DNA from 2 places in the Pectobacterium wasabiae CFBP 3304 genome. Region 1 is predicted to be linked to the other one. Evidence: predicted binding sites of a transcription regulator. Region 1 holds the regulator's gene; the other holds the start of a gene.
The links. Region 1 encodes ArgR, which controls arginine synthesis, uptake and breakdown. Its sites were predicted from a motif close to ANTGAATAAAAATACANT; they were not measured.

Region 1 (5,562 bases):
AACCGCTAACTTTTACGCGTTACCGACACATCTAAGTAATAGAAGAAATGATTAAATCCAGCGCGATGCCCAAACATCGCAGCCAGAACACGGCTACAAAGCAAAAGACAATACAGGTTCCTCTCTATCGCTAAGATTAACGACCAGAGCACGTATCAGTGGCAAATCAGCCAATCTCCATTGATGAGGCAACGTCCCCACCTGAAGGAGTAATACCCAACTGGCTCAGCGTAGTAGACACCCCGACCCGTAGAATATAAGCGATTAGCTCATCTCTTTCTTTTTCAGATAGTTGCTGATAGATCTGCATCCATACGGCTAATGCCGCAGGCTGTCTCGCCGAGTAGGCGGAAGGCTCGATGTCGAGTAATAGGGATTGTTTTACCGTCTCCGGCAAGCTGTGAATTGAATACTCCACTCCCCGTCCCTGGACGCCTTTGCGGCGGCGTTTCTCCCATCCATCCTCACGGGCGCGCTTATTCAATCCTTGTCTTGATTTCGGAAGGCCGCCGACTCCAACCAATTCGCTGGTAGCAAACCACTCTTTTTTCATTGCCTTTCATCCTGATAGTGCCATCCCTAACAAAAACGCGTTTATTTTGGAAATATATTGAGAATTTTAAGGAAAATTAATGCTATATTATTTCCAAATAATAATGTCATGTTAGCTCGGCATATAACTAACATCCGTTATTTATACCACTAATCTACAGTCGTCTTATAGCAAATAAGGGAAGGATTATGATTTTAAGGAAACAAGACTGGCATCCCGCTGATATCATTGCTGCACTGCGCAAGAAAAATACAACGCTGGCGGCAGTATCGCGAGCAGCCGGATTAAGCTCATCTACGTTAGCTAACGCGCTCTCACGACCTTGGCCCAAGGGGGAATGGCTTATCGCCGATGCGCTGAGTATTCACCCATCAGAGATTTGGCCCAGCCGATATTACAATCCAGAAACCAATGAGCTTATCGACAGAAAAAAACTCATCCGCCCCGATTAAAAAAGAAAAGCCGGAGATGTCGATCTCCGGCTTTTTATTCTGCGTATTATTAACAATCGCAATGATTAGTTCTTGATGAAGGTCTCGCCTAACTCAATATCCTGCTTAAGCGTATCCAGCATACTGTTAAGTGCATTTTGCTCAAACGCACTTAATGCGCCAATGTCTTTACGTTCAGCGACGCCATCTTTACCTAACAGAATCGGCTGAGCGAAGAAGCGGGCATGTTTACCATCGCTTTCAACGTAAGCACATTCCACCACACCGCTTTCGCCTTGCAGTGCGCGGACCAGAGACAAACCAAAACGCGCAGCAGCCTGTCCCATAGACAGCGTTGCCGATCCGCCACCTGCTTTGGCTTCAACAACCTCAGTACCTGCATTTTGAATACGCTTGGTCAGATCAGCCACTTCCTGCTCGCTGAAGCTGATGCCAGGAACCTGAGACAGCAGAGGCAGAATCGTCACACCTGAGTGTCCACCGATAACCGGCACGTTAATATCCTGCGGCTGTTTGCCTTTTAACTCAGCAACAAACGTGTTGGAACGGATGATATCCAACGTGGTTACGCCAAACAGTTTGTTTTTGTCGTATACGCCGGCTTTTTTCAGCACTTCGGCTGCGATAGCGACGGTCGTGTTCACTGGGTTAGTGATGATACCGATGCAGGCTTTCGGGCAGGTCACCGCAATTTGCTCAACCAGGTTACGCACAATACCTGCGTTGACGTTGAACAGATCGGAACGATCCATACCAGGTTTACGTGCCACACCGGCAGAAATCAGTACGATATCCGCACCAGCAAGCGCTGGTTTAGCATCTTCACCGCTATAGCCTTTGATCTTCACTGCGGTAGGAATATGGCTCAGATCGACAGCAACACCCGGCGTTACCGGAGCAATATCGTAAAGGGATAGTTCTGAACCTGAAGGAAGCTGGGTTTTGAGGAGGAGTGCGAGTGCCTGACCGATACCACCTGCTGCTCCGAGAACTGCAACTTTCATCCTAAACTCCTTATTATCGTAAAATAAAAAAGTGCCGTGAATTCATTTGGTTATAAACAGAATATAAAAAATAAAGGTAAAATCAGTTTACTTATCTTTCTGCAAATAACATGAGAGATAAAAATACGCTATGTCTCTAATAATAAATCAAAAACAGCCATTCGTTCGAAAGGTAAGTAAAGTTAATAAGCTATTGAGCTATAACGTGGTGTTAATTCACGTGCGTTTAACCAGTGCGCTACATTACACCGATCAACGACGTCCAAACAACATCATTCTGATAACATTTGATTTACTTTTATGTGACGCAGGGCGCATTTTTCGGACTGCCGAGAGACTGAATTTTTTTGAAAACAGCAGCTAGCGCATATCTGGGGAAATAGACTGGAATTATACGCAATTTAATTGCATAAAAATTCACACAACTGCATAATAAGAAGATTAACCATAACAATTAATCCGGTGCAGAATGCGAAATTCGACAAAACAAGAAGACCTCGTTAAAGCGTTCAAAGCGCTGTTAAAGGAAGAGAAGTTCAGTTCCCAAAGTGAAATTGTTCAAGCATTGCAAGACGAAGGGTTTGAAAACATCAACCAATCCAAAGTGTCACGCATGCTAACGAAATTTGGTGCAGTGCGCACACGCAATGCCAAAATGGAGATGGTGTATTGTCTCCCTGCCGAACTCGGTGTCCCGACCACGTCCAGCCCGCTAAAGAATCTGGTGTTGGACGTAGACCACAATGACGCTGTTATCGTAATTCATACCAGCCCAGGTGCCGCGCAGCTCATAGCCCGCCTGCTAGACTCACTAGGAAAATCTGAAGGCATTCTGGGCACCATCGCGGGTGATGACACCATCTTCACCACGCCAGCAAGAGGCTTCAGTGTCAAACAGCTTTACGAAGCAATTTTGGTGTTATTCGAACAAGAGTTGTAATTAGCTCGTCCGCTGCCGCTTTTTGCTACGTGTAGAATCTGCTACACGTAGCGATGATCACTCGAATGCTTACACTGCGGGCAATTCAGCCAATGGCCAGCGTGGTCGAACAGATACACCAAGCGTCTGGCTCGCACCATGAACCAGACGAACGCTGCCCGCGTAGGCAATCATCGCGCCGTTATCCGTGCAGAATTCGGGGCGCGCATAAAATACTTCACCACCGCGTTTTGCCATCACCTCACCTAAACGCTGGCGCAACGTCCGGTTGGCGCTCACGCCCCCTGCCATGACCAGTCGTTTAAAACCTGTTTCATCCAGCGCACGACGACACTTGATAGCCAGCGTATCCACGACAGCGTCTTCAAATGAACGTGCAATGTCGGCGCGCGTTTGATCGTCATTGCCATTACTACGAATCGTATTAGCAGCAAACGTTTTTAGCCCAGAGAAACTGAAATCCAGCCCCGGCCGATCGGTCATCGGGCGTGGAAATGTAAAGCGATGAGGATCACCTGCCTGCGCCATTTTCGACAACATTGGGCCACCTGGATAATCCAAACCCAGTAACTTGGCGGTTTTATCAAATGCTTCACCCGCCGCATCGTCAACCGACTCACCCAGCAAACGGTATTCACCAATGCCCGTCACGCTGATGAGCTGCGTGTGGCCACCAGAAACCAGCAGCGCAACGAAGGGAAACGCTGGCGGATTATCTTCCAGCATTGGTGCCAACAAATGCCCTTCCATGTGGTGCACAGGTATCGCTGGCACCCCCCAGGCAAACGCCAAAGCACGACCGACAGTCGCGCCCACCAATAACGCGCCAACTAAACCAGGCCCAGCGGTATAAGCCACACCATCGATGTCACCTGCCTGTAACCCAGCTTCACACAGCGCAGCCTGAATCAACGGCACCGTTTTACGCACGTGGTCACGTGAGGCAAGCTCAGGCACTACGCCACCGTAGTCAGCATGCAATTTGACCTGGCTGTATAATTGATTAGCGAGCAAACCGGTTACTGTGTCATAAATGGCCACGCCAGTTTCATCACAGGATGTTTCGATACCCAATACACGCATTACTGTTCCTACCTTGATGACGATACAAGCACGCGGTAAATGCAGCTTGCTTCAAACTGTGGATAGTCTACCATAAGCGGCCTGATTTCTGTGCTGGCCTCGGTTGCGCGTTTTATGATCACCGCAATGCTTTACAAAGGCGTCACGTTTGCAGTAGAATTCCGCACCATTTTGAAAAGGCTGGCACAAGGCCAGCGGCAAACCGAATTTATTGAGGTGAGAGGCACATGCCGGTAATTAAAGTACGTGAAAACGAGCCGTTCGACGTAGCTCTGCGTCGCTTCAAACGTTCCTGTGAAAAAGCAGGCGTTCTGGCTGAAGTTCGTCGTCGTGAGTTTTATGAAAAACCAACGACCGAACGTAAGCGCGCTAAAGCTTCTGCAGTGAAACGTCACGCGAAGAAATTGGCTCGAGAAAACGCACGCCGCACTCGTCTGTATTAATTTTCAGGAGGGTTCTCCCTCCTACGCGTGATTAATCCGCAGACTTAGCAGTTGCATACGAAGGCCGTGCTTTCCGAAAGGGAGCGCGGCTTGTTGTCGTTTATAAGCTATATCCAATGTGACTACGTTACATAAGGTATACACCAGGGGCTTATGGCTGGACGAATCCCACGCGTATTTATTAATGACCTGCTGGCTCGCACCGACATCGTCGATCTCATTGACGCGCGCGTCAAACTGAAAAAGCAGGGCAAGAACTACCATGCGTGTTGTCCGTTCCATCACGAAAAAACCCCCTCATTCACCGTAAACGGTGACAAACAGTTCTATCACTGTTTTGGCTGTGGCGCGCACGGCAACGCCATTGACTTTTTGATGAATTACGATCGTCTCGAATTCGTTGAAACCATTGAAGAACTTGCCACGCAATATGGCCTCGAAGTGCCTTATGAAACGGGCACAGGCCCAACCCAGTTAGAGCGCCACCAGCGGCAAAGCCTGTACGAATTGATGGGTCAGCTCAGCGGGTTTTATCAGCAAGCGCTCACTCAGTCGGTGGGTACGCCAGCGTTACAGTATCTGCAACAGCGCGGTTTAAGCGCAGACGTCATCAGCCATTTTGCGATTGGCTTCGCCCCGCCCGGCTGGGATAACGTTTTAAAACGCTTTGGCCGAAATAATGACGATCGCAGCACATTGAACGATGCCGGCATGCTGGTGACTAACGATCAAGGCCGAACGTATGATCGCTTCCGTGAGCGTGTGATGTTTCCTATCCGCGACAAACGGGGTCGAGTGATTGCCTTTGGCGGACGCGTATTAGGCGACGGTACACCAAAGTATCTTAACTCGCCGGAAACAGAGATTTTTCATAAAGGTCGCCAACTGTACGGCCTGTATGAAGCGCAGCAAAACCATACTGAACTCAAACGACTCTTGGTTGTTGAGGGCTACATGGATGTAGTGGCGCTGGCGCAGTTTGGTATTGATTATGCGGTGGCCTCGTTGGGGACTTCCACGACCGCCGATCACATTCAGTTACTATTTCGTGCTACAGACCTGGTGGTGTGTTGTTACGACGGAGACC
Region 2 (5,562 bases), 490 kb from region 1:
GGAGAAAGCTGCGCGTTCAACAGTTCGTAGTATTCATTGACCTGTGGCCCGATAATAATCTGAAATTGTTCACTCTGGTGTTGTGCACCTAATATCCCAGGCAGGTTTTTTATTGCGTCGGTTTGTACTTTACTTTCATCAATTAAATCAAACCGAAGCCGCGTCATACAGTGCCAGGCTTTATTTATATTATCGTTTCCGCCAACCAGTTTAATGATTGACTGAATAACCTCATTTTTTCCCATGGAATAAACTCCCCAAATCGCCTTATGTTATTTCTGGCCGAATTATTTCCTAAGATAGTAGGAAATTAAAAAATAAAAAACAAACCAATAAAACATGAGATTCATCACATGATTAGCCTTAAAGGGGGTGTTTGTTGTTGTTATTCTGTAATTGGTCTGGTTTTTTAATAAATTTAGCCAGTTTTCCAAACCAAAATAATTCTTTTAAAGAATAGGTTTACAATAAAAGAAAAAATAAGTAGAAAACAAAAAAAGAAACTGATTTTAGACTGTGTTTTTTACCGGATATGGCTATTTCGGTAAGCGCACCGGAGGATATTTTTGTGTTGCCGACAATCATCACTGACATTGAATGTCTCGTTACCCGCCCCGACCGTCATAATTTAGTGACGGTGGTGGTTCATACGGATAAAGGCGTTACGGGTTATGGGTGTGCGACTTTCCAGCAACGTCCGCTAGCCGTAAAGGCGATGGTGGACGAGTACCTCAAGCCGCTTTTAGTGGGAAGAGATGCTAACCATATCGAAGATCTGTGGCACATGATGATGGTCAACGCCTATTGGCGTAATGGGCCGGTTATCAACAATGCCGTTGCAGGCGTTGATATGGCGCTGTGGGACATCAAGGGTAAGCTGGCGGATATGCCGCTCTATCATCTGTTTGGTGGGAAATCTCGCGATGCGATTGCCGCTTACAGCCATGCTGCCAGCGATACGCTGGACGTACTGTATCAGGAAGTAGAGCGGCTTTATGCGCAGGGCTATCGCCATATCCGCTGCCAGTTAGGGTTCTATGGCGGTAATCCCGATACGCTGCACAGCACGCGGCAGCCAACGGAGGGAGCCTATTACGACCAGGATCAGTACATGGCTAACACGCTCGCCATGTTCCGTGCCTTACGGGAGAAATACAGCGATCGTTTTCACATCCTACATGATGTTCATGAGCGCTTGTTCCCGAATCAGGCCGTGCAGTTCGCCAAAGCAGTAGAAGTTTATCGTCCCTATTTTATCGAAGATATTTTGCCGCCTGCACAAAACGAGTGGCTGGCGCAGATCCGCAGTCAGAGCGCGGTGCCGCTGGCTACGGGAGAGCTGTTTAACAACCCGGCCGAGTGGCAAAATCTGGTGATTAACCGCCAGGTTGATTTCATTCGCTGTCATGTCTCACAGATTGGCGGGATTACGCCAGCGCTGAAACTGGGCGCGTTCTGTCAGAACTTTGGCGTTCGGCTGGCGTGGCATTGCCCACCGGATATGACGCCTATCGGCGCGGCGGTCAATATTCACCTCAATATCCACCTGCATAACGCCGCGATTCAGGAGTTTGTCGCTTACCCGGAAAACACCCGCAAGGTTTTCCCGCAGGCGGTGGAACCAGAGAATGGTTATCTGTATCCGATTGAACGCCCCGGTATCGGCGTTGGGATCGATCTGGACGCGGCACGGCAGTTCCCCGTCGTCTATCGTCCGCACGAGTGGACGCAAAGCCGCCTGCCGGATGGCACGATGCATACGCCTTGAGTCTTACGGTGACTGGCGGAAGGTCAGGTTATCGCGGTTGAAGGGGATGACGTAGGTACAGGCGTAGTTAATGTCGATGATGTCGCTCGATTCGTACACGCGACCACCCTGTAAAATACCGCGATTAAGGATATGCATCGCTGCCGTACCTTTCTTGCAACCCAGTAGCTCAGCCTGTGCTTTGGTGATGTTAACCGCCTGATAATGTGTCAGATAGTGTGAAATCGCATAGCCCTTGCTGAGCACATACTGCTGAATAGAACCTTCAATAATCTTCTGACTCATCTCCGGGAAGTCTGCGGCAGGCATTTTCGAGATCTCGATCTGTACTTTGCGGTTATCGACATAACGTAACCGACTGAATTCCCAGATGAACGAATTTTCGCCGATAGCAAATACCTGCTGCTCCTCTCGGTTCGGTAGCCGTTTATGTAGGCTAAGCAGGCGAGATGAAATCTGAGTAAATTTCTTTTCGGTAATCGAGTTATAAACCAGCGGGTTACTGCGCACGCCCTGATTAATAAAGTTACCCGATCCTTGCACCATATGGATCGCGCCGATACTGGCAAGCTTTTCCAGCGCCTGACGAATAGTGAAGCGCGACACGCCGTATTCTTCCGCTAACTGGCGCTCCGGCGGTAACTTTTCTGGCAGCGGATCGGTGTGCTGATAGATTTTGCTCAGTAAATCCTGCGCAATGAAATCTTTCTTTTTCATGTGCTGTCTCAAAATAGCCCTACCAGCGTGACTGACAGGGCCGTTTGCGTCGGATCAGTGGTGGCAGAAGTGATGAATAACCTGCGAAATCAGTTCCCGTGTCGGTTTGATAAACGCGGTATCAATATATTCATCCGGCTGGTGCGCCTGCTCGATCGAGCCCGGCCCCAGGACCAGTGTCGGACATAGCGTCTGAATAAACGGTGCTTCGGTGCAGTAGTTCACAATCTCCGTTTTCGTTCCCAACAGATTCTCCACGACTGATATCAGACGGTGATCGGGCGGACACTCATAGCCAGGGATCGGCGGATGCAGTTCGCTGACGGTCAACCGACCCGGCCAGCGCTGGCTAACAGGCTCAAGCGCTTCAGACAGCAGTCCATCGAGATCGTTAAGCGTAATACCCGGCAGCGGACGAATATCCATATGCAGTTCACAGCAGCCACAGATACGGTTGGCGGCATCGCCACCGTGAATATGACCAAGGTTCATCGTGGGATAAGGAATGTGGAAAATTGGATTGTGATAGCGTTCCTGTAGCGTGTTACGCAACACCAGCAAGTGAGAAATCGCCTCGTGCATCAGCTCAATGGCGTTCACGCCGCGCGAAGGATCGCTGGAGTGGCCGGACTGTCCCTGAATACGGATCGCGTTGGACATGTGGCCTTTGTGCGCCCGCACCGGTTGCAGCGAGGTCGGTTCGCCGATGATGGCGCAGTCTGGGCGAATCTGCGTGGATTCGGAGAAATACTTTGCGCCTGCCATGGTCGTCTCTTCATCGGCGGTTGCCAGCACATAGAGCGGCTTCGTGAGCTTGGTGGGATCGATATCGCGCAAGGCATCCAGAATAAAGGCAAAGAAGCCTTTCATATCCGCTGTACCTAAACCGTACAGCTTGTTGTCGTGCTCGGTCAGTGTGAATGGGTCGCGCGTCCAGCGGCCATCGTCGAACGGGACGGTGTCGGTGTGCCCTGTCAACAACAGGCCACCTTTTCCTTCACCAATCCGCGCCAGCATATTAAATTTATTGAGGGTGCCGGGGACCGGTTGGACTTCTACGTGGAAGCCGAGATCGCCGAACCAGCCTGCCAGCAGGTTGATTAAGGTATGATTACTTTGATCGAGCGCGCTGTCGGTGGCACTGATGGACGGTGTGGCGATCAATGCCCGATATAGCTCAATAAAAGGGGGTAAATTCATCTTCACTGTTGACAGCCTCTGGTTAGGATAGTATCAATATTCATGCATTTATTTTGAATAAAAATACAATATTGCTCGGCGAAAGGAAACCCAAAGGTGCGGCGATGACGATTCGTCACTTTCACTGAGTTTCTCGGGTGAACAGCGTATCGACGCTGGTGAACCCTGTTACCTGTTCCATAGATAAATAAGAAGGTATACGGATCCCATGCTGAATACGCTGATTGTTGGTGCAAGTGGTTATACCGGCGCTGAGCTTGCGCTCTACCTGAACCGTCACCCACAGATGAACATAACCGCTTTGATGGTTTCTGCGCAAAGTGTCGATGCAGGAAAATTGATTTCTGATTTACATCCGCAGCTCAAAGGCATCATCGATGTACCGGTAAAACCGCTGACCGATGTTGAAGAAGCGGCGAAAGGCGTGGATGTCGTTTTTCTGGCGACCGACCATAAAGTCAGCCACGATCTGGCCCCGGTTTTTCTGGCGGCAGGCTGTACTGTTTTTGATTTATCCGGCGCGTTCCGCGTACAGGATGCCGAATTTTATCGCCGCTATTATGGCTTTGAACATCAGCACACTGACTGGCTGGCAAAAGCGGTTTACGGGCTGGCCGAATGGCGCGCTGAAAGCGTAAAACAGGCACAACTGATTGCCGTGCCGGGTTGTTATCCAACGGCTGCACAGTTGGCGCTGAAACCACTGCTGGATGCGCAACTGTTGAATCCGGCCCAGTGGCCAGTGATTAATGCCGTCAGCGGCGTGAGTGGGGCAGGACGTAAAGCATCGATGACCAACAGTTTCTGTGAAGTCAGCCTGCAACCATACGGTATTTTCAACCACCGTCATGAGCCTGAAATTTCAACGCACCTCGGCACGCCAGTGATCTTCACGCCACATTTGGGCAACTTTGCCCGCGGCATTCTGGAAACTATCACCTGTCGCCTGCAACCGGGCATCACCCAGCAGGATGTCGCCGAAGCCTATCACAATGCTTATCACGATAAGCCGCTGGTTCGTTTGTATGATAAGGGCGTCCCGGCGCTGAAATCCGTTGTTGGCCTGCCGTTCTGCGATATTGGCTTCTCGGTTGACGGTGAGCACCTCATCGTCGTGGCAACCGAAGATAACTTATTGAAAGGCGCGGCGGCACAGGCTGTGCAATGCATGAACATTCGTTTTGGTTTCCCTGAAACCCAATCGTTAATTTAATCACTACTGGTCCCGACATTTCGAGGCGTGAAGCATAATGAATCCGTTAATTATCAAGTTAGGTGGCGTTTTACTGGATAGCGAAGAAGCACTGGAGCGTCTGTTCACCGCGCTGGTGGCTTACCGTCAGGAGCATCAGCGCCCGCTGGTGATTGTGCACGGTGGTGGCTGCCTGGTGGATGACCTAATGAAGAAACTGTCGCTGCCTGTCGTGAAGAAAAACGGCCTGCGCGTCACGCCAGCCGATCAGATCGACATCATCACCGGGGCGTTGGCCGGTTCTGCCAACAAAACCCTGCTGTCATGGGCGAAGAAGCACGATATCAACGCAGTGGGCTTGTGCCTGGGCGACGGTGGTAGTACGACGGTAACGCAGTTAGATGAGTCCCTGGGCTTTGTCGGTAAAGCGGAAGCGGGATCGCCTGCGTTACTGAATACGCTGCTCTCCGCGGGCTATCTGCCCGTCGTCAGCTCCATCGGTATTACGGCGCAGGGTGATCTGATGAACGTCAACGCCGATCAGGCGGCGACGGCGCTGGCGCAAACGCTGGGCGCGGATTTAATCCTGCTGTCTGACGTGAGCGGCATTCTGGACGGTAAAGGCCAGCGTATTGCCGAAATGACGGCAGAGAAAGCCGAGCAGTTGATTGCTCAAGGCATCATC

Region 2: the regulator ArgR is predicted to act here: its motif matches at 3,738-3,755, upstream of argC (N-acetyl-gamma-glutamyl-phosphate reductase).

Annotation. Positions count from the first base shown of each region.
Region 1 covers NZ_CP015750.1:2,516,291-2,521,852, reverse strand. The annotation lists gene A7983_RS11445 (DNA-binding protein) at 167-553, opposite strand; gene A7983_RS11440 (helix-turn-helix domain-containing protein) at 742-1,005, shown strand; gene mdh (malate dehydrogenase) at 1,071-2,009, opposite strand; gene argR (transcriptional regulator ArgR) at 2,479-2,949, shown strand; gene tsaD (tRNA (adenosine(37)-N6)-threonylcarbamoyltransferase complex transferase subunit TsaD) at 3,019-4,032, opposite strand; gene rpsU (30S ribosomal protein S21) at 4,260-4,475, shown strand; gene dnaG (DNA primase) at 4,629-5,562, shown strand, end outside.
Region 2 covers NZ_CP015750.1:2,022,614-2,028,175, forward strand. The annotation lists gene A7983_RS09135 (PTS transporter subunit EIIC) at 1-245, opposite strand, end outside; gene A7983_RS09140 (starvation-sensing protein RspA) at 569-1,768, shown strand; gene A7983_RS09145 (GntR family transcriptional regulator) at 1,772-2,485, opposite strand; gene argE (acetylornithine deacetylase) at 2,540-3,691, opposite strand; gene argC (N-acetyl-gamma-glutamyl-phosphate reductase) at 3,894-4,898, shown strand; gene argB (acetylglutamate kinase) at 4,936-5,562, shown strand, end outside.